3 regions of the Jeotgalibacillus aurantiacus genome follow, and region 3 is predicted to be linked to each of the others. Evidence: riboswitches for the same ligand, from Rfam matches in the RefSeq annotation. Region 3 holds a riboswitch; each other region holds the start of a gene.
The links. A riboswitch is a leader RNA that binds a small molecule or an ion and turns the genes downstream of it on or off. The one in region 3 is predicted to bind S-adenosylmethionine.

Region 1: it holds a riboswitch for S-adenosylmethionine, as region 3 does, so the genes downstream of both, H7968_RS14985 (bifunctional homocysteine S-methyltransferase/methylenetetrahydrofolate reductase) here and sfnG (dimethylsulfone monooxygenase SfnG) in region 3, are expected to answer to the same signal.
Region 2: it holds a riboswitch for S-adenosylmethionine, as region 3 does, so the genes downstream of both, H7968_RS02735 (2,3-diketo-5-methylthiopentyl-1-phosphate enolase) here and sfnG (dimethylsulfone monooxygenase SfnG) in region 3, are expected to answer to the same signal.

What each region holds. Positions count from the first base shown of each region.
Region 1 covers NZ_JACNMS010000005.1:94,130-103,765, reverse strand. Annotated here, with positions in the region: gene H7968_RS15000 (aromatic acid exporter family protein) at 1-570, shown strand, start outside; gene H7968_RS14995 (glycoside hydrolase family 16 protein) at 661-1,470, opposite strand; gene metH (methionine synthase) at 1,560-4,997, opposite strand; gene H7968_RS14985 (bifunctional homocysteine S-methyltransferase/methylenetetrahydrofolate reductase) at 4,975-6,834, opposite strand; SAM riboswitch class I at 6,939-7,045, opposite strand; gene H7968_RS14980 (DUF4352 domain-containing protein) at 7,154-7,657, opposite strand; gene H7968_RS14975 (SOS response-associated peptidase) at 7,828-8,463, shown strand; gene H7968_RS14970 (TrkH family potassium uptake protein) at 8,533-9,636, opposite strand, start outside.
Region 2 covers NZ_JACNMS010000001.1:576,924-587,037, forward strand. Annotated here, with positions in the region: gene H7968_RS02715 (sugar ABC transporter substrate-binding protein) at 1-1,061, opposite strand, end outside; gene mtnA (S-methyl-5-thioribose-1-phosphate isomerase) at 1,144-2,187, opposite strand; gene mtnK (S-methyl-5-thioribose kinase) at 2,184-3,401, opposite strand; gene H7968_RS02730 (sulfite oxidase-like oxidoreductase) at 3,418-4,080, opposite strand; SAM riboswitch class I at 4,162-4,285, opposite strand; SAM riboswitch class I at 4,468-4,578, shown strand; gene H7968_RS02735 (2,3-diketo-5-methylthiopentyl-1-phosphate enolase) at 4,984-6,201, shown strand; gene H7968_RS02740 (2-hydroxy-3-keto-5-methylthiopentenyl-1-phosphate phosphatase) at 6,206-6,871, shown strand; gene H7968_RS02745 (methylthioribulose 1-phosphate dehydratase) at 6,868-7,533, shown strand; gene H7968_RS02750 (1,2-dihydroxy-3-keto-5-methylthiopentene dioxygenase) at 7,493-8,035, shown strand; gene H7968_RS02755 (CAP domain-containing protein) at 8,225-9,370, shown strand; gene H7968_RS02760 (GtrA family protein) at 9,501-9,920, opposite strand; gene H7968_RS02765 (glycosyltransferase family 4 protein) at 9,942-10,114, opposite strand, start outside.
Region 3 covers NZ_JACNMS010000001.1:775,474-785,587, reverse strand. Annotated here, with positions in the region: gene H7968_RS03670 (esterase/lipase family protein) at 1-55, shown strand, start outside; gene H7968_RS03665 (FAD-dependent oxidoreductase) at 417-1,748, opposite strand; gene H7968_RS03660 (NUDIX domain-containing protein) at 2,144-2,590, opposite strand; gene H7968_RS03655 (hypothetical protein) at 2,663-3,532, shown strand; gene H7968_RS03650 (glycoside hydrolase family 13 protein) at 3,581-5,239, shown strand; gene H7968_RS03645 (bacteriorhodopsin) at 5,484-6,233, shown strand; gene H7968_RS03640 (hypothetical protein) at 6,340-6,552, shown strand; SAM riboswitch class I at 6,652-6,753, shown strand; gene sfnG (dimethylsulfone monooxygenase SfnG) at 6,979-8,067, shown strand; gene H7968_RS03630 (NADPH-dependent FMN reductase) at 8,064-8,636, shown strand; gene H7968_RS03625 (EAL domain-containing protein) at 8,676-10,114, opposite strand, start outside.

The sequences.
Region 1 (9,636 bases), on a different contig from region 3:
TATAAGAGTCAGATCATTGAATTTTTATATCTCGCGCAGTCAGATGTAACCAAAATCCTGACAGAGCGCATGAATGAGCTGCTTGATCAGAAGCCTTCAGCACTTAATCTGGAATCGGCATCGAACCAGCTCAGAAGCCAGCTTGACCGTGCTGAGACATTTTGCCGCTATCAGCTTCAGGAATGGCACTATCATTCTTATAAACGTGAGGAAATGAATGAAGTGCAGATGTATCAAAAAAAGATTTACTTGTTAAGACAGCTTTCCTACCATCTTTCCAATCTCGTGACACTTCCAACTGATGAAATTCCGGAATGGTCAATTGAGGAGAAAAAAGCCGTCAGAACATTGATCAGCCAGCTCAACAACCGTATTATCCGTTCTGATGAACAGGAGCCAGTTGACCCTGCCGCACTTGCTATGCTTAGAAGTGCATTAAAAGGTGAAACGGATGAAGATGAGCTTCCTGCAAAGAGCTATATTTATTTTGAGCTGTTATCGATCCACGCTCTTCTGAGAAAAAGGAAATCATTTGTGGCTGTTCCGAGTGTAAAACCTGGGGAGCTTTAAAATGAATGTTAATCCACCATACCGCTTACATAAGGGTTCCGCATATAAAAAACCGTTCACGTCCTTTGCGTGAGCGGTCTATTAAAATCTTCATTTTATCCGTTCATAAGCCCGTATGTAATCAATAGAGAATTCATACGGGTATTGTTTTACAGTTGTTTCATCAGAATTTTCTCGTGGTATTTCATATATGTTCAGCATCATTTGCATCGGATAGGACGGTGATTGCTTTGATTGATGAATCAGCTGATGATCAAGAAAGAATGATACGCCATCTTTTGACCAGTCAAAACCGTATATATGATAGTTAGTAGGATCATATTTAAATTCCCGTTCAAAAAATTCGTCCTGTATCGATGGATCGCTGAAAGCACGTATTCCATACCCCAATGTGCAGGTATCTTCTTTAACATTCCACCCTTTCAGTTCAAATGGACAGATTTCCGCAGACCGTTCAGGTTGATCCTCAAACCCAATCATCCAGAAAGCACAGACATTTTCAGGAGTTGCTAGCCCCTTTACCCGAATCTCAAAATAGCCATACTGTGGTGTGAATAACCGCTCAGGTGTCTGCTCCTCTTTAACGATGCAATGTTCAGAAAAGCGATGCTGTCCAAATTTACTTCCAAGTGAACCTGAATAAACTCCTGTCTGAAGATTACTCACTTTAATATTGCCGTCCAGTTCCGGACACCATGGCTGCTGATTAGCTGAAATCATTAACTTCAGTTCACTATTTTCTATACGATAATTCGCTTTGGCGTTTTCACGGCTGCTCCATTGAGGCAAATAAAATGGCAGCCACTTTGACAGGTCAAGACTCACCTGATCAAAATCATCATTAAAAACCAAACGGAACCCCTTTTTTTCCAAAGAGTTCCGGGGGAAATCACGATCCATCCAGTCAACCTCCCGTAATTTGATAGTGAAAGAATGTATTAGAAGCTGCTCCCCGGTCTATGAAACCGCTGAGAGAGCAGCCGTAATTTTTATAATACGTTAAAATATCGTGCATCCGGATGAGCAAACACAATGGCTGATACGCTGGCCTCCGGTTCCATCATGAAGCCGTCAGTCAGCTGGACACCAATCTCTTCCGGCTGGATCAGCTTAAACAGCTTTTCCTGATCCTCAAGCTCCGGACAGGCAGGGTATCCAAAGGAGAAACGCTGTCCCTGATACTTGGCGCTGAAGCGCTCCTGCATCGTGAAATCAACTGAATCCGGGAAGCCCCAGCGGTCGCGCATCTGCTGATGAAGCAGCTCCGCAAAGCCTTCTGCTGTTTCAAGAGCCAGCGCCTGAAGCGCATGACTTTCAAGAAATCTTCCCTGCTCCTTATACTCCTGAGCCTTCTCCCTGATTCCCCGGCCGGCTGTGACGGTAAAAAATCCTACATAATCCATCTCGCCGCTTTCTTTTGAGCGGAGATAATCAGCAAGACATAAATATGGCGCTCTAGGCTGTCTTGGGAAAGTAAAACGTTCAATCTCGTGTCCCTCTTCTGGATGATAAATAATCACATCATCACCCTCACTCTGGGCAGGAAAGAACTGATACACAGCAGCCGGTGTAATCAATCCTTCTTTTTTCACTTCCTGAATCAGCTGATCAACGGTTTCTTTTACCTTGATGGTTTTTTCATCTCCTTCAGCTAAAAGGCGTGATACTTTACCTTTGACGCCGAGATGATGTCCGATCAGCATTTGCATATTGATATAAGCCTCAACATGTGAAACAGAGTACGAGCTGATCACATGACGCTGCACATCATTCGGCACAAAAACAGGGGCAGGGGCAACAGCCGGCTTTTCGAGTACACCGACATTGCTTTCACGTTTAGGGGCAGGAGCTGCTGATGCAATGGCTCCCTTTTTCGCCTCCCGCTCTTCTACAAGCTTGGCACGCTCCAATTCGTCCTGAAGCTGGTTCGCAAGGCTCAAACCGTTCATCGCATCCTTTGCATATAAAACAAGACCGTCATAGTTTTGTGAAATTTTTGTATCCACAAATTTACGCGAGAGTGCCGCTCCGCCAACCAGAATTGGAATCTCCATGCCTTCCTGCTTCATATCTCCTGCCGTAATGACCATCTGCTGGGCTGATTTAACGAGCAGACCTGACAGACCGACAATGTCCGGCTTTTCACGACGGATGGCTTCGATCAGCTCCGGCGGGGTTACTTTAATGCCAAGGTCAACCACTTCAAAACCGTTGTTACTTAAAATAATTTCTACAAGGTTTTTACCGATGTCGTGTACGTCCCCTTTTACCGTAGCGAGGAGTACCTTACCTTTAGAGGAAGAATCATCAGACGCTTCCATGTGCGGTTCAAGATAAGCAACAGCTGCTTTCATGACTTCAGCACTCTGTAACACCTCAGCTACAATCAGCTGATTGTCATTAAACAAGCGTCCAACCTCTTTCATGCCTGTCATCAAAGGGCCGTTAATGATGGATAGCGGCTCATCGTACTCAGTGAGCGCCTGCTCCAGATCCGGCAGCAAACCTTCTTTTGTACCTTCTACGACATAATAGGCAAGCCTCTCCGCAAGCGGCATATCCGGAAGTCCTGAAGCCGTTTCTTTCTTTTTACCACGGTAAAAGGCGGTAAATTCAGCGAGTGATTCATCAGTCGTATTGAATAACAGTTCTTCAGCCATTTTGACCTCAGCGGGATCAATAGAAGCGAAACGCTCCAGTTTCTCTGTATTGACAATCGCATAATCCAGACCTGCAAGTGTACAGTGGTACAGATACACGGCATTCAGCACCTCTCGGCCAACCGGAGGTAGACCAAAGGATACGTTACTGATGCCGAGCACGGTTTGCACCTGCGGGAAGGCCTCTTTTATGTGACGGATTCCTTCCACTGTTGCATTGGCTGAACCAATATACTGTTCATCCCCTGTTCCAACCGGGAAAACGAGCGGGTCAAAAATGATATCAGTCGGGTGAACACCGTAATCCTTTGTCAGAATGTCGTATGAACGCTTAGCGATTTCAAGCTTGCGTTCCGCTGATACACCCATTCCTTTTTCATCAATTGTTCCGACAACAAGTGCAGCACCATATTTTTTCGCAAGTGGTACAACTGCATCAAAACGTTCAAGCCCATCCTCTAAATTAATCGAGTTAATTATCGATTTACCTTGAGAATACCGAAGTGCTTTTTCAATTACCTTTTCGTCTGTAGAATCAATGACTAAAGGTACCTTCACTTTTTTGACAACCTCCTGCATGAAGGCTTCCATATCTTCTTCTTCATCGCGATCCGGGTCGGCCAGACAGATATCGATGACGTGTGCGCCTTTTTTCACCTGGGCACGGGCGATTTCCGATGCTTCCTCTATTTTCTTTTCCGCAATGAGGCGTTTGAACTTTCTTGAGCCAATGACATTTGTCCGTTCTCCGATCATCAGTGGTCTCATGGATGGATCATCATAGACAAGCGGCTCGATTCCTGACACGGTGTGATGCTTTTCAGGTCTCTGCTTACGCGGTTCATAATCCTTCATGACGTCCGCAATCGCTTTAATATGTGCAGGTGTCGTCCCGCAACAGCCGCCGACAATATTCAGCCAGCCCTTTTCAGCAAATCCTTTCAGCTTTCGTGCAAGCGTTTCAGGTGTTTCATGATATACACCCTCCTCATCCGGCAGTCCGGCATTTGGATAACAGCTGACATAAGACTGATTGATTTCAGATAACGAGCGGATATGGTCCTGCATAAATTCCGGTCCGGTCGCACAATTCAGTCCGACAGATACCGGGTTCATATGCTCAACACTGATATAAAAAGAATCAATCGTCTGTCCGGCAAGTGTTGTCCCCATCGGTTCAATGGTTCCGGAAATCATCAGTGGTAATTCTTTTCCGGTTTCTTCAAATGCCTGCTGAATACCGAGGTAAGCACTTTTTACGTTTAACAGGTCCTGACTTGTCTCGATCAGTAAAAGATCTGCGCCTCCATCAATCAGTCCGCGTGCCTGCTCTGCATACGACGCCTGAAGGTTTTCAAACGTTGTTCCACCGGTAACACTTAATGTTTTTGTTGTTGGACCCATTGCACCTGCTACAAAACGGGGACGTTCTTCAGTCGACCATTTATCTGCGGATTTCCGGGCTAATTCAGCACCAAGACGGCTCAATTCATAGGCGTCAGCCTGGATGTCATATTCTTCAAGCACGACGCTCATACTTCCGAAAGTATTCGTTTCAACAATATCCGCACCTGCTTCAAAATAAGCGTCGTGAATGTTTTCAATAACATCAGGACGGGTTCTGTTCAGGTTTTCATTACACCCTTCCAGTGCTTCTCCTCCAAAATCCTCCGCAGTCAGATTCGCTTCCTGAAGCATCGTTCCCATTGCACCGTCCATAATGAGAATGCGTTTTTCAAGCTGTTTAGTGAAGTTTGTTCGTGACATACTGATTCCCCCCGGCGCGTTTTGCTGCCTGTTCATTGGCATATCTCGTTAATTCAGCCGTCATTTCATATCGCATAAACGGCGTGATTAAATAAATTCCGTTAAATAAATCAAGCGCTGTGTCAATCAGAGATTTCGTCATCGCAATCCCTTCGCGGTGCGATTTTTCACGATCTCCTGATACAGCAGCCATCCGTTCCCTGACCTGATCCGTCAATTTAATCCCAGGTACTTCATTATGCAGGAAGTCTGCATTTTTGCTGCTTGTTAAAGGCATCAGCCCGATATACACAGGTTTTCCAAGATCCTTTACGGCTTCCGATGTTTCAATCAGCTTCTCTTCCGAAAAGACCGGCTGACTCATAAAGTAGTCTGCTCCAGCATCAATTTTCTTTTCCAGACGTTGTACAGCACGTTCCACACTCCGGACATTCGGATTAAAGGCGGCACCGATTGTAAAGGATGCTTTTTCACCGAGATCCTTACCGGACATCGACATTCCCTTATTCAGCTGGGCAATCATTTCAATCAGTTCAAATGATGACACATCATAGACAGAAGCGGCCCCCGGAAAATCACCTACCTTTGTCGGATCACCCGTAACGGCCAGAATATCATGTAACCCGAGTGTATGAAGTCCCATAAGGTGAGATTGAAGGCCAATCAGATTACGGTCACGGCACGTTAAATGGACAAGTGGCCGGACACCCTGCTGCTTGATCAGATAGCCGAGTGATTCGTTGGACACCCGAGGGCTTGCCAGTGAATTATCCGCAAGTGTCACCGCATCTGCACCGGCCTCACTCAGTGCTTTCGCTCCTTCCATAAATGAATCTGTGGACAGCTTCTTTGGAGGATCAAGCTCTACGATCACGGACTTTCTCCGGTTAACGATTTCCGTTAATGGTTCAGGCAGCTCTTTTGCCCGGTCTCTCACGATGATTGGTTCAATCGGCTGTGTAATCACTTTCTCACTGACAGGCTCTAATCCACTTAACGCCTCACTGAAGGAGCGGATATGCTCAGGTGTCGTACCACAGCACCCGCCTAATAAACGTACCCCCTGCTCCCTGAAAGATGGGGCAATCTCCTTAAAATAGGCAGCATTATTACTGTATTGAAGTGCACCATCTGTATAAGATGGCAGGCTTGCATTCGGATAACATGATAAATAAGCTCGCTCAGGCAGCGGAACCTGCTCAAGTGATTTCAACATGTGAAAAGGCCCCTGTCTGCAGTTCAATCCGACTACATCAGCTCCTGCCTGTTCGAGACGCAGCAGTGCTTCCGCCACTGACGTTCCATTTTGCATGACGCCAGGCTCCTGAACCGAGATCTGGGTAATAAGCGGAAGATCCGTTTCTTTACGGGCAATTTCAAGCACGGCTGACAGTTCCTCAAGGTCGTAATACGTTTCAAATAACAGCCCGTCCACTCCTTCTAAAAGCAAACAGTAAAGCTGTTCTCTGAAGGTTCGCTTAATTTCATTCAGTTCAATGGACTGAGGACGAAAGCTGCGAATCCCTCCTGAAGTCCCGAGAACAAATGTATCTTTACCTGCAGCCTTTTTGGCATTTCTGACCGCTGCAGTATTGATTTCCCTTACCTGTTCCTCAAGTCCGTATCGCTCAAGCTTGTGGTAGTTTGCGCCGTACGTATTCGTCTGAATAATGTCCGCGCCCGCTTCAATATAAGCACGATGGATTTTCTGGATATGCTCAGCCTGCGAAAGATTTAATTCCTCATAGCACTGATCCGTTCCATACGAATACAGGAGGGTTCCCATTGCACCGTCACCGATCAGGATGCGATTTTTCATTTCGTCTAATAAAGTCATGTTACTTCCCCTTCCGTATTCGTGGATCTTATCAAGGTTGTCTATACAAAAAGGCCTTCTTATCGCTTGAATAAGAAGACCTGTGTTAGAAAACGGAACAACTCTCCTTATCTTCCCCGTAAAAATACGGGATGGATTTAGCACCTTTTCACTTGTGTGATGGTTGCTGAGGTTTCGCAGGGCCTTGTCCCTCCACCTCTCTTGATAAGAATCCACACTATTTAGTTAATTATGATAACTCTACTAGACTAAAGCCCCTTCTGTCAACAGCAGAACCGCGATTAAACAGACTGTTCAGCAAATTGTAATGGTTGATGCATTAATCCAGTGAAGTAATGCCTGGCAGTCTCCATTCAATTTCCTCTTCGCCAAAAGTACCGAACAGCTTAAAGGCTGTAGTAGCAGATGCCTCAAATTGAAGTGATCCTTCAACTGTTTCACCGGCAGGCACTGTCCATTCAACCGGATCACCATAGGCAGATTTTTCCTCATCAGCCAGATCTGTTAAACGGAACTGATCACCTGTAATCACAGCTTCTTCCTCACCATTGTTCGTAATACTGAAACTGACTTCATAAACACGATTTGTTTCGTCGATTTGCTCTGTCACACCTGCACTGACAGCTGTCATCGTCAGATCACCCGTCTGAACCTCATCCTCTACAACATATAAAGCCGGCTCTGACGTTTCTTCAGGCGCTTCCGTTTCTTCTGTTGTCTCTTGTGCTGATTCAGCGTTACCAGCTGATTCGTCTGTTTCCTCTGAACATGCTGCAAGCATAAGTGATGCAGCAAGCGCAGATACTAACCAAAATTTCTTCATAATTGAACACCCTCCTAGATATGTAAAAATGACACTTCCTCATTATTATTCGCAATGCGAAATAAATCAACCATTTTCCTGTAAAAGGAAATAAGATTAAATCTTCTCTATCTTCGCAATGTTTTTATTATTTGTTACGATAGTGTTAGTAAATAAGGAGGGGAATTTACTTGTGTGGACGATTTTCTTTAACCGAAGCGCTTGAGGATTTAAAGGAATATTACCAATTCAATATGCGGGATGACTTTGATGTCTACCCACACATTAACCTTGCACCCAGCAATCAGGTAGCCGCTATTGTCAGTGTTGAAGGGAAGCGATACCCCGCTTATTTTCGCTGGGGGCTCATTCCGCCTTTTGCTAAAGATGAAAAAATCGGATACAAAACCTTTAACGCCCGGGCAGAAACCGTTTCTGAAAAGCCGAGCTTCCGCAGAGCCTTCCGATCTAAACGGTGCTTAATTCCCGCGAGCTCCTTTTACGAATGGAAGAAAACAGAGGAAGGGAACAAACAGCCTTATGAAATAAAACTTGTCAGCGGGGATCCATTAACGTTTGCTGGACTTTGGGAATCATGGCGAAACGAACAGAATGACCTGATCAGAAGCTGCACCATTATTACAACTGAGCCGAATAGCGCAATGAGCCAAATTCACGACCGCATGCCTGTCATTCTTTCACCTGACCAATTCGACCGATGGCTGAACCATGATGGAGATGTGGAAGAGTTAAACTATTTATTGAGTCCTTTTACAGGAGAGCTGAAAATCAGCAAAATTTCAGGAGAACGGTTTAAACGAAAATAAAAAGCTGAAAGACGCACATTGCGTTTTTCAGCTTTTTCGTTATGACATTCACTTGCTGAAAATAAACCATTACCCAGCAAGTACATCTGCTTTCGGATACTTAATTTTACGATAATCCGGTTTAGCGATTGAAAAGAATAAGGTTAACGGACCAACTTTTCCGATAAACATCACCAGCATTATTACATATTTACCCATATCTGATAAGTCAGGTGTAAGCCCCATTGATAATCCAACCGTTCCAAAGGCAGAAACCGTTTCAAATACAATCGGCAGGAAACCGGCACCATCCTCTGTATGCGTCATAATACTCAACGCTGCAATGATAAATAATACACTGCTCATGGCAATAGCAAGCGATTTAAAAATAATTTCCTGACGAATTTCGCGATCAAACATATGAATCTCTGTATTTCGTCTGAAGAACGCGACAGTAGCGAGCAAAATCACGATAAATGTCGTGAGCTTGATCCCGCCACCAGTTGATGCACTGCCTGCTCCTATAAACATAAGGATAATGATAAAAAGCAGGCTTGAATCATCCATAGAAGCAATATCAATAGAATTAAAGCCTGCGGTTCTCGGACTGACCGCCTGAAAATAAGCTGCCCATATTTTCTCATCCAGTGTCAGCCCACCAAGTGTGGCCGGGTTAGCAAATTCATTAAAGAATAAATAGATCATGGCAAAAATGTTGATGATCAGTGTACCTGATACCATCAGCTTGGTGTGAAGGCTCCATCTGCGAATGGATGTCGAACGGAACAAATCTACCAGGACAGTGAATCCGATTCCACCTAAAATAAATAATGCAGAAATCACAAGGTTAACCATAGGATTTCCCACATAGGACATCAGACTATCACTCAACAGCCCAAATCCTGCGTTATTAAAGGCTGATACCGCATGGAAAAGACTAAAGAATAATCCATCTTTCCATCCCATTTCAGGCACCCATACAGTAGATAAAAGCATGACCGCAAATAATTCTATTAATATTGAATAGATCATCAGCTGAATAGCAAGGCGGATAATACCACCTACAGCATTTTGGTTTAATGCCTGCTGAATGATCAGTCTTTCCTTGAATCCAATCTTTCTGCCAAGCATTAGAAAAACCACTACTGCAAACGTCATAATCCCAAGGCCACCAACTTGAATCAGGATCATAAT
Region 2 (10,114 bases), 200 kb from region 3:
CCAACGTTCGCCATCGTCACCGGCTCATCCGGCAGATCACTTACATTGACGACAGAAGGATCAAGCGAATAGATGGATGGTGTTTCTTCTCCGGCGATTTTCTGATAAAGGAATCGCACCTGAACGGCCGCTACCTCAGCAGGATCCGTTGCTGCCGTCGTCACCCACGGACTGTTTTCAGCCTGCATGATCTGAAGGTCCTCATCACTTAAATCAATGCCATAAACCTTGATCTCATCGCGTCCCGCCTGCTGAATCGCACGTGTAACACCTTTAGCGAATTCATCATATGGTGCAAAAACAGCATCGATTGAGCCTTCCTCAGGATACTTCTTCAAAACAGCTTCCATCTGGCTTTGTGAGTCAAGTGCTGTATTGTTGCTTACACTTCCAAAACGCGCGATTTCCTTCACATTCGGATAATGCTCTAAAAACGCTTCATAAATCACGTTACGTCTTTCCATCGGCGTGAACCCGCCTGCCCATACATAAACGATATTTCCTTCTCCATCAATATCCTGTGCCATTTTCTTCAGCGTACCCCAGGCAAGACTGTAGTCATCCTGACTAATCGAGGTCACACCCTCAAGTGAAATGTCATTGTCAAACGTGACAACGGGAATTCCCTTATCCAGTGCTTCCTGAACACCAGGATTCAGTGCTTCTGCACGACCATGGTCAATCAGAATGCCATCAACTCCCTGATTAATCGCTGTCTGAAGGTGGTTGGCCATTTTTGACAGATCATTACTCGCGTTGTAAACCTGAACCTCTCCACCAAACTTGGCGATTTGAGATTCAAGTCCGCTTACATACTGAGATGCGAACGTTCCTGTAGAGAATTCCATGATCGCCGCAATTTTAAGTGGTTGATCTACTGCTTCCGGAATGTCAGCCGTTGCACCCTGTGAGGACTGCTCCTCTGTATTATCTGTTTCTGCTTCCGCCACTTCTGTATCTGCCGGCGGTTCTTCCTCTGTTTGTGAAGAAGGCTGTTGGTTGGTGCAGGCTGCCAGCGCCAGCGTGAAAATAAGTAAGAGTAAAAGTGCTGTTTTTTTCATGTTCTTTTCTCCTTTAAAAGGTTAATTGATTAAAGTATCAGGCGGCACAGGCCCTGAAAAAGAATCCCATCCCGTGCTATTGTTAAAATAATTTTTGTAATTCCTGCTGATAATCTCCTCTGATCACGCCTTTTTCGGTAATGATGGCAGTAATCAGTTCGTTTGGCGTGACGTCAAACGAGGGGTTAAATACCTGAACGCCTTCCGGGGCAATGCGCTGACCTCCAAGATGCGTAACCTCTTCCGCTTTGCGCTCTTCAATCACGATGTCCTCTCCGGTTGCTGTATCCAGATCAATCGTAGATAAAGGTGCTGCGATGTAGAACGGAATGTCGTGGGCTTTTGCCAAAAGCGCAAGGCCGTATGTGCCGATTTTATTCGCCGTATCTCCATTTGCCGTAATCCGGTCAGCGCCTACAATAATCGCATCGATATTTTTCGTTTTCAGCACGTGGGCAGCCATATTATCCGTAATCAGCGTGACGTCAATATCAGCCTGCTGAAGCTCCCATGCCGTCAGTCTCGCTCCCTGTAAAACGGGTCTCGTTTCTGTCGCATAGACGTGGATTTCATTACCACGTTCCTTTGCAATGTAAAATGCGCCGAGTGCTGTACCATATTTAGAGGTTGCGATTGCACCCGTATTACAGTGGGTTAACACATTGGCTCCCTCGGGTAAAAGAGAATAGCCGTTTTCCCCGATCAGGCGGCACGTTTCCTCGTCCTCGCGCTGGATGGCAATTGCCTCAAGCTCGAGTTTACCTTTGATCGAAGGAATCGTTGACTGCTGCTCAGCCACCCGCACAAGCCGGTGAAGCGCCCATGCAAGATTGACCGCTGTAGGGCGTGCAGAGTTGAGATAGTCTGCCGTCTTCTTTAAGCTTTGTAACAGTTCTTCCGTTGTTTCTGCTTCACTATTTTTCGCCCATAGCGCAAGACCATAAGCAGCTGTAATGCCAATCGCCGGAGCTCCGCGTACCTTCAGCTCAACGATGGCATCCCATACATCTTCTGCTGTCGTTAAAAAAATATATTCCACACTTCCAGGAAGCTTTTGCTGATTCAACAGCTTGATTGATTCACCTTCCCAGATGACCGGTTTAATAAAATCCTGCTTGACTGTCATGGCTGCACCAGCTCCTTTAAGTAAGCAGTCCAGTCTGATGGAGATTGCCACTGCTGACGGTTAAAAATCAAGTGACGGCCGGTCTCGATCGCGCGTTTTTGAGCACGAAGTCTCGACTCATCATCCTCAATCCCGTCAATGTCCTCTACATGAGCAAGACCTATAATGCGGCGAATCGTTTTACAGCCTGCGAAGCCAAGCGTATCCTGCCAGATTTTCTTCACAATGTAATCAGCATATTCATCTGACTTGTAGCGTTCTTCCACTGCATGCTCTTTCAGCAGCTCACGGTAGCGCTGCTCAAACACTGCCCACGTTTGTTCGATTGCCTCAAGCAGATAAGCACTGATTTCCTGACGATCTCCCTCTGAAGAACGCTCCTGCTGGGCAATAAAGTTCAGCGTAAGATTGGCCAAAAATGCGCCGGCATCAAACCCGGCAGGTCCAAAAAAAGCGAATTCCGGATCAATGACTTTCGTTTCGCCACTTGTGACAAATACACTGCCCGTATGGAGATCACCATGCAGCAGTGCCTCACCCTCCGTCAGGAATTGTTTTTTCAATTTTGCGACTTCAAAAAGCAGAGCATCGTCCTGCCAAAGCTCATTTACCGTCTCCTCAAGAGTTTCAGCGTATGAATTGGATTCAGCGTTGAAGTAAGGATCCGTGAATACGAGCTTTTCTGTAATATCACACAGATCAGGATTCACAAATTGACGCGCCAGCTTCTTCTTCTCAACCGGCCCAAGTGCCTCGTCCGAAGAATGGAAAAGCGTCTCTGCAAGATACCGTCCAATGTGCTCCGCAAGATTCACATAACGGTTCCCTTCAATCAGGCCTTTCCGCAAAATCACATAATCAGACAGATCCTCCATGACCGTAATCGCAAACGTGTCATCATAGTCGTACACTTCAGGCACAAGATGAGGGACATGCTTTGCCGCCTCCTGCAGTGCCTGCCGCTCAATCCGCGCACGGTCCAGTGACAGCGGCCAGCTTTCCCCTACCACTTTTGCATATGGCAATGCCTGCTTCACCACAATGGATCGATCTGTCGTGTTGTCACGAACGATAAACACATAATTTAAATTTCCATCACCGACCTCTTTGCAGTCAGCTTCCTTGCGATCTTTAATGAATCCTTTTTGCTCTAAGTAAACGAGGACTGATTCCTCTGTAAATGGCTGATACGTTTTTTCCTGCAGTACTGTCATGATGCGATTCTCTCCTTTAATCAAATTCTTTTTTATGCCATTCATCCTCCGGAATATCTAAATCCTCTCCGGAAAAACGCTCTTCTTCAAATACATCTCCATAATTATGAAAACCATTACGCTCCCAAAAGCCGGGGCGATCCTCTGTCAGAAACTCAATGCCTCTGATCCACTTCACACTCTTCCAGAAATACAAATGTGGAACGATCAGACGGAAAGGATAACCGTGCTTTGGCGTTAAAGGCTTACCGTCATAAGAGTGTGCAAGGAGAATGTCCTCCTTCAGTAAATCCTCAATCGGCAAATTCGTCTCATAATCATAGTCGCCGTAAATCATCACGTGGCGTACGTTTTCTGGAATCTCAACGTCTTTCAACAGCTCGCGAATCGTCACACCCGTAAACGCATTATCAAACTTCGACCACCTCGTTACACAGTGAATATCTTTGACAATCGTCGTCTGAGGAAGGTTTAATAATTCGTCATATGTAAAGCGTTTCTCTTTTATACCATTTCCAAAAAGGCGGAAATCCCAAAGCTTGAGATCGTATTCCGGCACCTCACCCTCATGAAGAATCGGAAACTTTTCCGTCAGGGTCTGCCCCGGTGGCAGGCGGCCTCCATATGTGTCTTTTTGTACGGGCGGCTTTGCTTTTTTTAAACGCTCTGCTTTTCCCATCCGGCTGCTCCTTTCCTGGTGGATTAACAATAAAAAAGCCTCTTTCCATGATAGAAAGAGGCAGAATAAATCGGATTCGACCTCTTATCTCTCAGACAAAAAATGTCTGTTGGATGTAGCACCGTGTCCCTGTTACCAAAATGGTAAACAGGGCCGGTTGCCGGGCTTCACAGGGCCAATTCCCTCAGCCAACTCTCGATAAGAGAAGGTATTCAGTTGGTGTTTTCTGGTTCATTTGAAATTCATAATTGCAAGTTTACGGAATAGGATTCCATTTTGTCAACGCATTTTTTAAATAAAAAATTTTTTCTGAAAAGTTATTGACCTGCACAATTTTTTTTGCGATAATTCGAAACATGAATTTAATTCCAACTGAATACGTATGAACTCTTATAAAGAGCAGGTGGAGGGACGAGCCCGATGAAACCCGGCAACCTGTTTCAGCTTAACCGCTGATTCAAGGTGCTAATTCTCACAGCAATGGCTGAAGGATAAGAGGAAGAACGTTTACTGTAAATGTCCGCTTCCTCTTTTGGAGCGGACTTTTTGTTTATTCATATTGTGATGGGTGAATGAACGCGTATATGGATTTGTCTTAAACAGGTGGGTGAACGAAGTCAGCTGGATCTTGCTTAGTCAGGTGGGTGAACAGTGCCGAAGGGATTTGTACTGTTTGAGTGAGTTATTGTATCGAATCAGCTTTTTATTGTACTGTTTCACTGCTTAATTCAATCGAATGAAGATTTTTTTGTACTGATACGACTTCACACCTTCATTTTTGTACTGTTCCTCACCCTTTTTGTACTGATCCGAATCATATTTGTATCGTTCCAACTTATCATTGTATTGTTCAGTCCCCACCGCTCTCAAAATACTGATTTTATCACTGAAAGGATGCTTATCATGTCTCAGATTACGGCTACATACCTTGTACACGATGCGAAAGGCAACTTAGAGAAAAAGGCAGAGTCGATTGCCCTCGGCTTGACGGTTGGATCATGGACCGACCTTCCGGCTGTGGATCAGGAGCAGTTAAAGAAACATAAGGGTGAGGTGCTTTCTGTTCAGGAGGTTCCCGCACTGGAATCAGCTTCTCATTTAGGACAACGAAAAGCAGGCCTGATCAAAATTGCGTATCCGGCTGCAAATTTCAGCTCTGATATTCCGGCGATTTTAACAACGATTTTCGGAAAGCTGTCCCTGGACGGGGAAGTGAAGCTGATTGATATTGAGCTGGACACAGAGCTTGAAAAACAGTTCCCTGGACCACAGTTTGGCATTGAGACCATCAGACAAACATTAAATGTTCACGACCGTCCGCTCCTGATGAGCATTTTCAAAGGTATGATCGGACGCGGCACTGATCTTTTTACTGAACAGCTTCGCGCGCAGGCTGCCGGTGGTGTGGATCTTGTGAAGGATGATGAAATTCTGTTTGACAATCCACTTACACCATTTGAAAAACGGGTGGAACTTGGCGTGCAGGTACTAAACCAAGAATATGAGCGTTCCGGACACCGTACACTGTATGCAGTCAATCTTTCCGGAAGAACGTTTGATTTAAAAGACAAAGCGAAGCGTGCGGTTGAACTGGGAGCGAATGCGTTACTATTTAACGTTTTTGCTTACGGTCTTGATACCCTGCAAAGTCTCGCTGAAGACCCGGACATTCATGTGCCGATCATGGCGCACCCTGCTGTGTCCGGTGCATTGACGGCTTCACCCCTTTACGGTATTTCAAACCAGGTACTGTTAGGTAAGCTGTTGAGACTTGCCGGAGCTGATTTTGTCCTGTTCCCTTCTCCATACGGCAGTGTGGCTATGGAAAAAAGTGAAACACTGGCGATCAGAGATGCACTTCGCTCTGACAGCAGACTGAAACGGGCATTCCCTGTTCCATCTGCCGGCATTCACCCCGGACTTGTTCCTCAGCTGATCGAGGACTTTGGCACAGATTCGATTATCAATGCAGGCGGCGGTATTCACGGTCATCCGGACGGAGCAGCTGCCGGAGCGAAAGCCTTCCGTGATGCGATTGATGAAGTCGTTGCAGGTGGCAGCCTTCAAACAGCTGCCTCTAAATCTCCGGAGCTTGAAAAAGCACTGGCACTTTGGGGGTAAAGGCATGTCCAAAATGATTTTTTGCGACTTTGATGGGACGATTACAAAATCAGACAACATTATTTCCATCATGCGTCACTTTAATCCTCCTGGCTGGGAGCCGATTAAAGACCAGATTCTTTCCCGGGAAATAACGATCCGGGAAGGAGTGGGAAATATGTTTGCCATGCTTCCCTCATCACTGAAAGAAGACATTATCCAATACGTTGTCGAAACAGCTGAAATTCGCGATGGCTTCGGGGAATTTGTCGCCTATACAAGAAAGGAAAATGTCCCTTTAAACATTGTCAGCGGCGGCATTGATTTCTTTGTGAAACCGATGCTTGCACCGTTTCAGCTTGATGACCAGCTGTATTGTAACGACAGTGACTTTTCAGACGACACGATCCGGATTACCTGGCCTCACACATGTGACAGCCAGTGCTCTAACGATTGTGGCTGCTGTAAACCGAGTATCATTCGAAGGCTCGCCGGGGATGATGTACAGAAAATCGTGATTGGCGATTCTGTCACGGACCTTGAAGCCGCTAAATTGGCGGATCTCGTTTTTGTCTGCGGTGAATATCTGGAAGAAAAATGCCGGGAATTAAACCTTCCTTATCAAAGATTTGAAGATTTTAATGAGATCATTCAGTATCTCGAACAGCAACAGGAGGTGGTGCAGCGATGAGTGATGTGACGACACGCTGGAATGAACTGGCGGATGTAAAGGACACGCTTGGCGCGCGCGGCTGGTTCCCCGGAACGAGCGGTAATCTGTCTATTAAAGTCTCAGATTCCCCTCTTCAGTTTCTTGTGACAGCAAGCGGAAAAGATAAATACAAAAGGACTGACGAAGATTTTCTGTTAGTAGATGCAAATAGCCGTCCGGTTCATGATACTCATTTAAAGCCTTCCGCTGAAACACTGCTGCACCAGAAAGTATATGAGCTGACAGATGCCGGATGCTCGCTTCACGTTCATACCGTCAGTAACAATGTAATCTCAGAACTTTATGCCAAACAGGGAGAGATCACCTTTCAGGGGCAGGAGCTGATCAAAGCATTTAACCTTTGGGATGAAGACGCAATACTTCGCATTCCGATCATTGAAAATCCGGCCCACATCCCTGATCTGGCTGAGCAGCTTGCCGGCAGGATCGAGGAAGGCATCTATGGCATTCTGATCCGAAACCATGGCATCACAGCCTGGGGGCGTAATGCCTTTGAAGCCAAAAAACATCTTGAAGCGTTCGAATTTCTATTTGAGACACATTTAGCCTTACGACTACACACTCAAGGAGGAATATCACATGGCAACAATCACAATCAGAGATACTCAGGAAGTTATTAAAGGTGAAGAGCAGGTACAAGCATTTTTAGCAGAGCAAGGTGTGCTTTACGAGAAATGGGATCCATCAAAGCTCCCTTCTGCACTGCAAAACGAAACAGGATTAAATGACGAAGATAAAGAAACCGTTCTATCAGTATTTGATGAAGAAATCCGATCTCTTGCTGAGCGTCGCGGCTATCATAACTGGGATGTCATTGCACTAAATGAACAGACACCGGGCCTTGATGATCTGCTTAAGAAGTTTGAACAGGTTCATACACATACAGAAGATGAAGTGCGTGCCATCACTGCCGGATCCGGAATCTTCATTATTAAGAGCGAGGAAAAAGGTTACTTTGATGTGAACCTGACGCCGGGAGATGTGATTTCAGTTCCGGTTAACACGCCACACTTCTTTACTTTGACAGATGAGCGCGAGGTTGTGGCTGTTCGTCTCTTTATTGAAAAAGAAGGCTGGGTAGCCCACCCGTTTCACGATCCTGAGTTTGAAGAAGCGAAATAAGAACAGATCACCGCATCCTTCCCGGGTGCGGTTTTTTGATGGGCAATATGGTGTCGCGGGTTTGTGCGGAGATGGTTTATGGGTATTATAAGTCATATCGCTTAAATGAACGGACACCTTTTGATCACCGTTTTCCTTTCTCGATCCCCTTGTCATACGTTAAAATAATGAGAGTTAGGGGGAAGTGCCTTGAGAAAATTACTGCTGTTGATTGTCATCGTCCTTGGCCTATTTCTCACAAAGCCGTTCTGGGAAGAAGCTGTACCTGAGTCGGTGAATCTGTCGTTTATGGACCGGATTTCAGGCAGTGTTGTGTCTGCTGTGAACGGCAGCGCTATAGAGGATTCATGGAATTCAATGCTTGAATCTGTTACTTCTTTTATTATCGATATCAATGAGGTCGTACAAAATGCACCTGAAATATCGACTGAAAATGAAACGGCTGCGATTGCAAAACCGGATTTAGAGGTGCCGACGAACGAAATTTTTTCCGTGCATAATGTTCAGCTTGGTGATTCCGAGAGTTCAGTAGTGGAGAAAGCAGGACAGGCTGACCGGATGTCAATGAATGAATTTGGTGTGGAGTGGCACACGTATCACGAAAATTATCAAAACTTCTTTATGGCTTCCTATAATGAAAATGGAGAAGTGAATGGCTTGTTCACGAATCAGGACCTGATTTCCTCTTCCCTCCCTTTACAAATGGGAAGCACCCGTGAAGAGGTTCGTGCCGAGCTTGGCGAACCACTGACTTATTTACAAAAAGGAATGGTCCGCTATCAGCTTCAAACGGACGGAGAATATGATATGTTCGCTTTCAATGGGGCGTATATCACCGTATTTTATGATTTACACGAAGAACAGACTGTAACAGCTATCCAAATCATTAACGACCGTCTCGAGGATCAGCGAGAAACGCTATATGCTGAACCTTCAGCTGAGCTTGAAGAGGGCTTTAAATATCAGCTGTTTGATCTGACCAATGCGGCACGCGTCGTACATGGCCAGTCTGTGCTGGAGTGGGACGAAGCCATCAGCGGTACCGCTAAAAAGCACAGTACAGACATGGCGGAAAATAATTTCTTTTCCCATGATAACCTGGAAGGCCAGTCACCATTTGACCGGATGGATGAGGATGGAATCGACTATGCCATAGCTGGTGAAAACCTTGCTTACGGGCAGTACAGCAGCGTTTTTGCCCACGAAGGTCTGATGAATTCCCTTGGACACCGTGAGAATATCCTGAAATCCGATTACGCCTACCTTGGCATCGGAGTTGACTTCAACGAAGACAGCCAGCCATTTTTCACAGAGCTGTTTTTCGATACATTCTAAATGAAACAATCTAATCACAAGAAGACCCCGGGCTCATTCTTCGGTCGTGAGAGGAGCATAGCCTGGCACGGTTTTTCTTATAATCCCCATATAAAAACCATGCAAAAAGCGGAGCAAATTGCTCCGCTTTTTATCGTCTGAACACAAACCACTTCATAAAGAAAAAGCTCGACAAAGAAGACAACAGCATCGAAAGCCCTTTTGCTGTGTTCGTTTCCGCCCAGTCCGGCAAAATCGCGAGTGCATCCATGATCCATATGCCTCCGATAAAAACGCCATTTGCTATAAAAAGACTGGCTGTTGCCTGCAGAATAAACCCCACGAACTGCTTCTTATTTTTTTGCACATTAAACGTATAGCGCGAATTCCATACATAACTGTTCAAAATCGCCGCTGTATAAGCCACTGTATTAAACGTGGTCAGCCACCCCGCATCCTGCGTCGGGAAGGCAAACAGCAAAGCGTTTAATACGCCAATATCAATTAATGCACAGCTGAGTCCAATCAGAGCGTATTTATAAAATTGGGTCAATCCCTGGTTGTTCTTCATTAATCACACCATCTATTTAAGTCATTTTGCTGCCTTATTATGATGCAGTTCCAGTGTTTGCATGTAATAGTCGTACAGTTGACTGGACTGATCATCCCATCCGACAGACTGGATGCCTTCATGGGCACGCACGCCCATTTTAACACGGTCTTCCTTATTTTTCAGTTTTTCAACCGTGTTAAACAAGCCGTCCG
Region 3 (10,114 bases):
CCAGCGTACCGTGATTAAATCAGTATTTGTAGATGAAAAGGGTAACGCTTATTAATCTTCATTGGGTTTGAATGTTCATATAAAGAGAATTTCCTGAAAAGTTGCTCCTTTGGGGAAGGGAGCGGCTTTTTTGTGGTTTCTGGAGGCGGCTTTTGGTGAGTTTCACAGGATTTTGAGCGAGTTTCTCAAAATATTGAGGATGGTTCGAAGAATGATGCCGGACGTTCGCAGGATGTGTGAGGGGTTTCGCAGGATTTTAATGCCGGTTCGTAAAATAGTGACCATTTACCCGCCTGGCACTCATCCATGTTTTAGCATTTTGCAAATAATTTGGTGTTGTCGATCGCCCGCTGCTCCGCCCACCAGCATCAAAAAGCCGCTCCCCTAGAGAGCGGCTTTCGCATGATGCACAATTCTTACTGAGCCACCGCAGCCAATCCTGCTTTATTCAGAAAGTTCCACGGCTGGTTAAAGTGTGGCTGGAAGAAGAAGTCGACAAATCCGAGCTCATCGATCGTCATGCCCGTTTGGATACATACGCTTAATGTGTTAATAGACTGCGTCACATCAGCTTTAGATAACACCTGAGCCCCGGCAATTTTGCGTGTTTCCGGATCATAGCTGACCTTCAGCATGACATTTTCTGCTGTTGGCATAAAGTCCGGGCGGTGCTTTTCATTGATTGTGATACTTTTCACATGAATGTCCGCAGCTTCAGCGGCCGTTTCCGTTAATCCGGTAGAGGCCATATTCAAGTCATAGATGTGCAGTCCTGATGTTCCTTGTGTACCAACGTTTTTCATCACTGGCTTCACGAGGTTGCGAGCGACAAGTGTTCCCATTCTTACAGCGTTTGTTGCCAGTGGAATATAAGCTGGCTTTCCAGTCGGGTTATATTTCACGGCACAGCAGTCACCGGCAGCTAAAATATCCGGGTTGCTTGTGCGCATATATTCATCAACTGTAATTGCGCCATTTTCAAGCATCTCCACTTTTCCTTTTAACAGGTCAGTGTTTGGTCGGAATCCGACACACATAATCACAAGATCTGTCTCAATACGTCCACCGCTTGTTACAACAGCTTCAACAGACCCGGAACCTTCAAACCGTGTGACCGTTTCACCTAAACGAAGCTCGACGCCGCGATCAGTAAAGGCTTTTTCTACCTGCTCAGTAAATTCTTCATCTAAATATTTATTCAAAATACGGTCAACACCGTCAATAAGTGTTACTTTTTTGCCTGCCTGTTCAAATGCTTCAACGAGCTCGACACCGATATATCCGGCGCCTACGATTGTTACGTGTTTTGCGTCTTTTGATTTTTCGATAATCGTATTGGCCTGGTTATAGTTCTTAGCAAGCAGGACATTTTCTAAACGGATGCCTTTGATTGGCGGAATGACCGGCCATGAACCTGTTGACATGACGAGCTTGTCGTAGCGGTCTGAGACGGCTTCGCCTGTGACGAGATTGACTGCTTCAATCTGTTTATTTTCAGTATCGATTTCTTTAACTTCGTGCTGCATTTTCACATTGATGCCTAATGACTGCAGTTTTTCAGGAGAAGAGTAGAACAGACCTTTTGGATCTTCTACCACTCCGCCTACATACAATGCTAAACCGCAGGATAAGAATGATACGTTGTCATTTCGCTCATAAACCGTGATTTCTGCATCTGGATACATCTGGGCCATATTCGTTACTGCCGCTGTACCGGCGTGAGTGCTTCCGATTACTGCAATTTTCATGTTTGTTTCCTCCTGTTATTTATATTGTGAAGTTTTTCACAATATTGATGTTAAGTACAGTATACGCCGGTCCAAACAGAAATGCAATACTTTTGCTCAATATTTCACAAACTAAAAACACATCGGTGAAAACACTGATTTAATAGGGTTTCAAGAGCAAAAGGAGTAATAACCTGAAGAGTTGATCATTGGATTTTACGAATAAAAGTTAATCTGATCAAATGCTGAAAAAGGGTTCAAAGTGATCTTACATGATTCGTGCCGGGTCATTCCGTTTCCTCCTTCAGCAGAGGAAGACAAATGGCTCACTGAGCAATCGCGAAAGAACGACACGACACGGTTACATGATTTTTTAGATCCAACATGATCATAGTACGACGTCTCCCGCCACAATCCTAATTCACATCACCTATATAAATCCGGTTTTTAGATTCATGTTGAAGATAATCTACAATCGCTTTTGGATACACGCGCAGCTCGTGAAGCTTTTCAATCAGTACCCACTGCATATCAACCTGGTTGCTGTCTGGGTTAGTTGGAAGTGAGGGCTGTTCCTTTGCTGTACATTCCATATAATACTCAATCTGATGAACGCCGGAATCAGCATCAGCGTACTCATGGTTTTTTCCTATGTATTCTCGGATATGGATAATGTCGTGAGGCTCCACAATATATCCTGTTTCCTCAAGACATTCACGCTTTACGGCCTCATGCAGACTCTCTCCGTGTTCTTGGCCACCTCCAGGGAATATATAGAAAAACCCTTCTTGATCCTTATGTTGTGTCAGAAGAATTCTGTCGTTCTTTTTGATGATGGCTTTTGCTGAATTACGAATTCGCATGGTAAACCCTCCTATTTTTGGCATCCTTCTGATTGTATAGCATAATGAAGGAGGAAGCGAGGGGGATCACGAATGAACGAAGCCGGATTATCACCAGAAAAGCTTAATGAAGCGGTCATGCTTATTCAAAAAGCCGTTGACCTGCAGCAGTCACTTCATCAAACCGTATTCGCCGGTCAGGTGCTGGACCGCTCGATACCGGTTGTCTGGTTTGGCAGAAGAGCACCGGGGTCTCTCGTTACAATTGGTACAAACCCTTCCTCAAAAGAATTTTTATCCTCTGACGGAAATCTTCTACCTCAGGAGAAATCCCGTTTTTTTGTCAGGGAAGAAGGCGTCAGTTTATACGATTATCAAATGGATGAGGCATCGCTTTCAGAAACGGTTACCCATTATCAGACTTACTTTGAACGTAAGACCGTCTATAGTGGCTGGTTTGGTAAAAGAAATGGGGCGAAGCTTGAGGGCTTTTTAAATGGGCTGGGCTACAGCTTTTATCAATCGGATCTTTTGATGCCGGCTGTACATATTGATTTCTTTCCTATCCCGACACTTAAGCAGATGGGGCAGATTAAAGACAGGGAGGGCGTGATCAATACGCCTCAGATCTGTTCTCTTTTAACAGATACTTTGCATTTTCTTTCACCAGGTACCATTTTGATTTTGGGAAAAGAGCATTGTGCAAGATTCAGGCAATTTTATCCGGACACGAGTCTGTCTGAACCGCAGGCATTGGACGGCTACCCGAGTGCCCGATATGAAATGGGTTATAGCAAAACATTTCAGGCTCAGGTGATTGGTCTGCATTTTAAACCTTCAGAGCAGTTTCTGGCACTTGGAGGAGGGGCGGATCGCAATGGACTGAACCATGGGAGCTATGGTGGCCGGGAAACGATCAGGCGATTAGGGGAAATGATCAGGATCAAAGCACAGGAGGACTGAAAGCGTTTATAATAGCCGTACAACTACTTTTCGGGAGGGGTTCTACAGATGAAAAAAACGTGGTGGAAAGAGTCAGTCGTATATCAGGTATACTGGCGCAGCTTTTATGACAGCAATGGGGATGGGATTGGTGATTTGCAAGGTGTGCTTGAGAAGCTTGATTACATACAAAAGCTTGGCGTGGATGTGATTTGGCTTAATCCGTTTTATGAATCACCGGATCGTGACAATGGCTACGATATTTCAGATTATGAGTCGGTGATGGAAAAGGCGGGGGATCTGGAGACGTTTAAGGAGTTGCTTTCTGCGATTCATGACCGGGGGATGAAGGTGATCATGGATCTCGTGGTGAATCATACGTCCGATCAGCATCCGTGGTTTCTTGAATCGGAATCGTCAAAGGACAATGCGAAGCGCGACTGGTATATCTGGCGTGAGGGTAAAGGAGACGGACCGCCGAATAACTGGCGCTCTTATTTTGAACCATCTTCATGGACGTATAATGAAGCGACAGAGGATTATTATTTTCATTCCTTCGCTAAAGAGCAGCCTGATTTGAACTGGAAAAACGATGAACTGCGCAAAGAGATTTTCCGCATGATGCGCTCATGGCTCGATCTTGGTATCGACGGCTTCCGTATGGATGTCATTAACCTGCTTGCGAAGCAGGACGGCTTCCCGGATGCTGATGACCCATCGCATATCAGCTATTTGGCGGATAACCCGGGTATTCACGATTATCTTCAGGAGATGAACCGCGAAGTACTGTCTCATTATGATGTGATGACGGTCGGAGAGATTCCGTTTGTGACTCCTGAGACAGGGCTTTTATACGTTCATGAAGACCGCAATGAACTGAATACGCTGTTTCATTTTCAGGTGGCGGATGAAATGCCTGTGATGGATCTGAAACGTTATAAAGAAATTCAGGAAAGCTGGTATAAGGGGACGTTTGAAAAAGGCTGGAATTCACAGTTTTTAAATAATCATGATCACACGAGACAGGTTACCCGCTATGGGAACGATGGTCAGTATCGCGTTGAGTCGGCGAAGCTGCTTGGTATTATGCTGCATACGCTGCCTGGCATGCCCTACATTTATCAGGGGGAAGAAATCGGTATGACGGGTGTGCGTTTTGACTCGATTGACGACTACAATGATATTGCGATGAAAAATAAGTATAAGGAAGAGGTCGAAAAAGGCCGTGATCCGGAGGAAGTGTTTGAGAGCCTGCTGCTGCTGAGCCGTGATAATTCACGAACGCCGATGCAATGGAATGCCAACGATAACGCCGGCTTTACTTCGGGAAAACCATGGATTAAGATCAATCCGAATTATAGAGAAATCAATGTAGAGAAAGCACTTGAAGACCCGAGTTCCGTTTTTTATACGTATCAGAATCTGATTGAACTCAGAAAAGAGCACCCTGTGATGACATATGGTGATTATACCGACTTGTCTTATGGAAAAGACCCTTTATATTTGTATACACGCAGCTATGAAGGTGTCACCTGGCTTGTGATACTGAATCATTCTGACGATCAGCTGGGTGTGGACATTCCGGAGCGTTATGCCAAAAAATCTGCCCGTCTGATCATCGGCAATTATCAGGTATCTAATGATGAGCGTGGTCATATGCCGGAGCAGATCAGGCTTCAGCCTCATGAAGCGAGAGTATATGAAATAAAAGAAAACCGAGTGGTCTAAGTTTTATAAAACGAGTAGTTAAGCAATTTGTGATCAGATTTTTATGAGTCAATAGTCATGATAAAACAGCCTGTTTTATAGGATGAGACAGGCTGTTTATGATGTTGACACAAGTTCGTCAAAATCGTTTCATAGCAACACATTCAACCTGTATAATCAGAGTATTCTGATAAATAATAAAACTTTTGTCGGGTGTAAAATATAAGTGTAATCACACCTATATTTTAAAGGAGGAGCAAGGAAGATGGAAACCGAAGTCAATCTATTGGTTTTGGCGACACAGTACATGTTCTGGGTTGGGTTCGTTGGAATGGCAGCTGGGACGTTATATTTTCTTGTGGAGCGTAATAGTTTGGCACCTGAATACCGGTCAACCGCAACCGTGGCAGCGCTGGTCACATTTGTAGCTGCCATTCACTACTACTACATGAAGGATGCGGTCGGCACGTCAGGTTTGTTATCAGAGATCGATGGTTTTCCAACAGAAATCCGTTATATTGACTGGCTTGTAACAACACCGTTACTCCTTGTGAAATTTCCGCTTTTACTCGGGCTTAAAGGGAAGGCAAGCCGCACACTCCTTGCATCATTAATTATTGCTGACATCATTATGATTATTGCTGGTTATATCGGTGAATCCTCTATCAATATAGCAGGAGGCTTTACTCAGCTTGGACTCTGGAGTTATGTCATCGGCTGTATTGCCTGGCTGTATATTATTTATCTGCTGTTCACAAATGTGACGAAGGCTGCGATGGACAAGCCGGCGCCTATTCGAAAAGCGCTGCTGCAGATGCGTCTGTTCATCCTGATTGGCTGGGCAATTTATCCAATCGGCTATGCTGTCACACTGTTTGCATCAGGGGTGGAGGTTCAGCTGGTGCGTGAATTAATTTATAACTTTGCGGACTTGATCAACAAGGTTGGATTTGGACTCGTGGCATTCTTTGCAGTAAAAACCATGTCTGCTGTAAAGAAATCTCAGCTTTCATAAATGTGTGGAGGAGCATCCTGATGGGTGCTCTTTTTTTATTTGTGAAACTTTTCCTGATCATGAGCAGTAGAAAAACGAAGTGCGCGTTTGGATGGGGGTGCCGGGAATGGAAGTTATGATAGTCAGTCTTGGAGCAGCGGTGATTGTGTTCGTAACCATGTTCAACTTGTTTCGCCTTTACAGAACAGCATACCGAAGTGAGAGGATCACACGTGAGGCCTTTATTTTATACACAGTGATCACAGGCTGCGTTGGAACAGGAATATATGCTGTTTTAGCTCTGGGATTTATAGCGGTTTTCGGAGAAATGATTCCTTAAAGCTTCGATGAACGATCCGATAATAATTCAATTTTCAAAAAACAGTTGACTTCGTTAAATCCTATCTTTATGATAGGGATTATAATTTTATAGCAAGACTTCTTATCAAGAGAGGTGGAGGGACTGACCCTGCGAAGCCTCGGCAACCAGCAGCCTGCTGCACGGTGCCAAATTCAGAGGAAGATATTCCGAAGATGAGAAGGTGAGGATCTTTACTGTGCCGCCCCTTCTATCATCTGCAGATAGAGGGGGTTTTTATTTTAACTGATGAATTTTTGACAAAACAAAAAGAGGTGCTGCCACACCTCTCCTCTTGATGAAAGAGTCCGCTTGCATTCGGAACGGACATCCCTGGTCATCTATTTTAGATTATCACTCACATAGGATGTTCGTCTATTTACAACATAAGTAAAGGAGACGATTTGAATGACAACACTACAATTTGCCTATTGGGTACCCAATGTCAGTGGGGGATTAGTCGTATCAAAACTGCCTCAAAGAACGGATTGGAGCTTTGAAGCCAACAAACGTTATGCACAAATTGCAGAAGAATCGGGATATGATTATGCTCTGTTACAGACCCGTTTTTTCGCAAGCTATGGTGCCGAATATCAACTGGAGGCCATTACGCTTGGTTCTGCGCTTGCATCAGTCACGAAGAAATTAAAGCTGATTTCTGCAGTTCACCCGGGTCTATGGCATCCTGCTGTCTATGCTAAAATGCTAGCCACGCTGGATCACATTAGTAACGGCCGTGCTGCTGTGAATATTGTGAGTGGGTGGTTTAAACAGGAATTTATCGGTTATGGGGAGCACTGGCTGGATCATGATGAGCGATATCGTCGTTCAGAGGAATTTGCCCGCGTACTACGTTCGTTGTGGACAGAGGAAACGACAACCTTTAAAGGCGACTTTTACCGTATTAATGATGCACCGCTTAAACCAAAGCCTGAACAGGGTGGAAACCTGCCTATTTTTCAGGGAGGAAATTCGGCAGCTGCCAAGCAAATGGCTGCACGGGTATCAGATTATTATTTTATGAATGGGAATACACTTGAAGGTTTTCAAAAACAAATCGAAGAAGTAAGAGCACTTGCTGAAAAAGAAGGCAGGACTGTCAAATTTGCTGTCAATGGTTTTGCGATCGTGAGAGATACTGAGGAGGAGGCAGTGCAATTGCTTCGTGATATTGTATCCAATGCAGATACTGAAGCTGTTGAAGGCTTTCGTAACGCAGTAAAAGAAGCGGGGCAGGCGACGAAGGAAAAGGATGGTATGTGGGCAAATTCTACTTTTGAGGATCTCGTACAATACAATGACGGCTTCAAAACAGGTCTGATTGGAACTGCTGAACAGGTGGCAGACCGTATCATTGAACTGAAAAAAATAGGCGTGGATCTCATTTTAACAGGTCATTTTCATTATGAAGAAGACCTGGAGCGCTTTGGACGGGAAGTCATTCCGCTCGTGAAACAGAAGGAGAAAGCACTCTTTGATAGCGGGGTGTTTGTATGAAGATTCTTGCTTTGTCAGGCAGTTTGTCAGGATCTAAAACGTATACGATTATTCGTGAAGCAGCGGAGTATGCAAAGGAAAAAGAAGACGTTGAAGTTGAACTCGTTAATCTTTCGGAGTTAACGGTTCAGTTTTGCGACGGACGTGACCCATCTAAATACGAAGGGGAAACTGCCTGGCTCATCAGGCAATTTATTGAGGCGGATTCATTCATTATTGGCACACCTATTTATCGAGGTTCACTCACAGGTGCGCTGAAAAATGTATTTGACCTCATTCCAAATGATGCGTTGAAAGGAAAGGTCATTGGGTTTGTTGCAACAGGAGGAACTTATCATCATTATCTTGCGATTGAGCATCAGTTGAATCCGCTGGCGAGCTATTTTAGAGCGCATATTGTTCCGGGTGGTGTTTACGCCCACAATGATCATTTTACGAGCGGCGTGTTGACGGATGAGGATATTCATCACAGACTCCGCAAGCTGGCTCATTCAGTAGTAACGATTAGTCAAAGCCTGAAAGATCATCAGACGGCACTCGAACAGCCGGTGATTCCAAGACAAGCATAGAAAAAACAGCAGCCCACACATGTATATGGGCTGCTGTTTTTAATTCGCTACTGTTTTAATTCTGAGCTTTAATTCTGTATCGATCCAGGCGGTGTAGTCATGAAGACGGGCGATTTGCTCATCGCTCAGCCTTCTCGGATGAAAGTCAGCGATACAGAAGGTCCCGATGACTTGTCCGTCCTGTTTAATCGGGATCCCGGCGTAAAAATGTAAGCCGGCTTCTTTGGCAAGTATCTGAATAGAAGGATCTTCACTGTAGAACATATCATCAATAATTAACGGTTCACCGCTTCTAATGACTTTATCGCAGATTGTCTGGTCCCTGGGAACTTCTCTCGCTGCCATGACAGGCTCGGGTAATCCAATGCATGATTTGAACCATTGCCGCTCATCATCAATAAAAGAAATAAAGGTGATGGGTACGTGAAAAGCATCCCTGACTGTCCGGGTGATCCGTTCAAAAGTTTCCTCAGATGGTGTATCTAAAATATTCAGATCGTAAAGAGCATGAAGACGCTCTTTTTCAGCAGTATCGATGGTTACGGCTGCCTGAAGAGAGGCAACCCACTCATCTGGAGTACGCTTCAGGCTAATTGATTTATGAACCGTATTCAGCATATCTTCAAGCTGTTCAGCCGGTACAGGTTTACTTAAAAAATAACCCTGTATTTCATTACAGCCGAGACCGGTCAGTAAATCAAACTGCTGCTTCGTCTCCACCCCTTCAGCTGTCACTTTCATATTCAGTTTTTTAGCAAGCTGAATAATGAAATGAACGATATCAATATCCTTTTTGCCTTCGGTTTCCGTGATCTGTTTAATAAAGGACCGGTCGATCTTAATGCCATCCAGTGCAAACATTTTTAAGTAGTTCAACGAGGAATAGCTTACGCCAAAATCATCAATCACTACGGTAAAACCGCTTTCCTGTAAATAGTGAATGGTCTCCATTCCACCGGCAGGGTCAGTCATCAGCATGCTTTCGGTGATTTCAATTTCAATTGCTTCCGGTGAAATCGAATACTGTTTCAGGATATCGAGTACCGCTTCGTCAATCATTTCAGGCTCGAAAATCACGGCAGATAAATTAATGGCGGTTCTTGTATTGCTGAAAATCTCAGGATACATCTCGAAATCCTGACACACTTTTTTCGTAACGGCTTTGGTCAGTTCAAGTATCAGAGAGCTTTTTTCAGCCAGTTGTACAAATTTTAATGGTGGAACCACGCCAAGCTTAGGGTTGTACCAACGCACCAGTGCCTCGAAATTGATCTTGCCACTTACCGGATTCAGCTTGGGCTGATAGAAGACGTTCAGTTCATTATTTTGGAGAGCTCTGGCTAATTCAGTTTCAATCATGACTTCATCCACATGGTTCTGTAGCTGTCCATTTGGTGTATAGACGGAGATGTTATTTCTGCCTTTTCGTTTCGCATCGACCATGGCTGTACATGCACTTGCAATCAGCGCGTGTAATT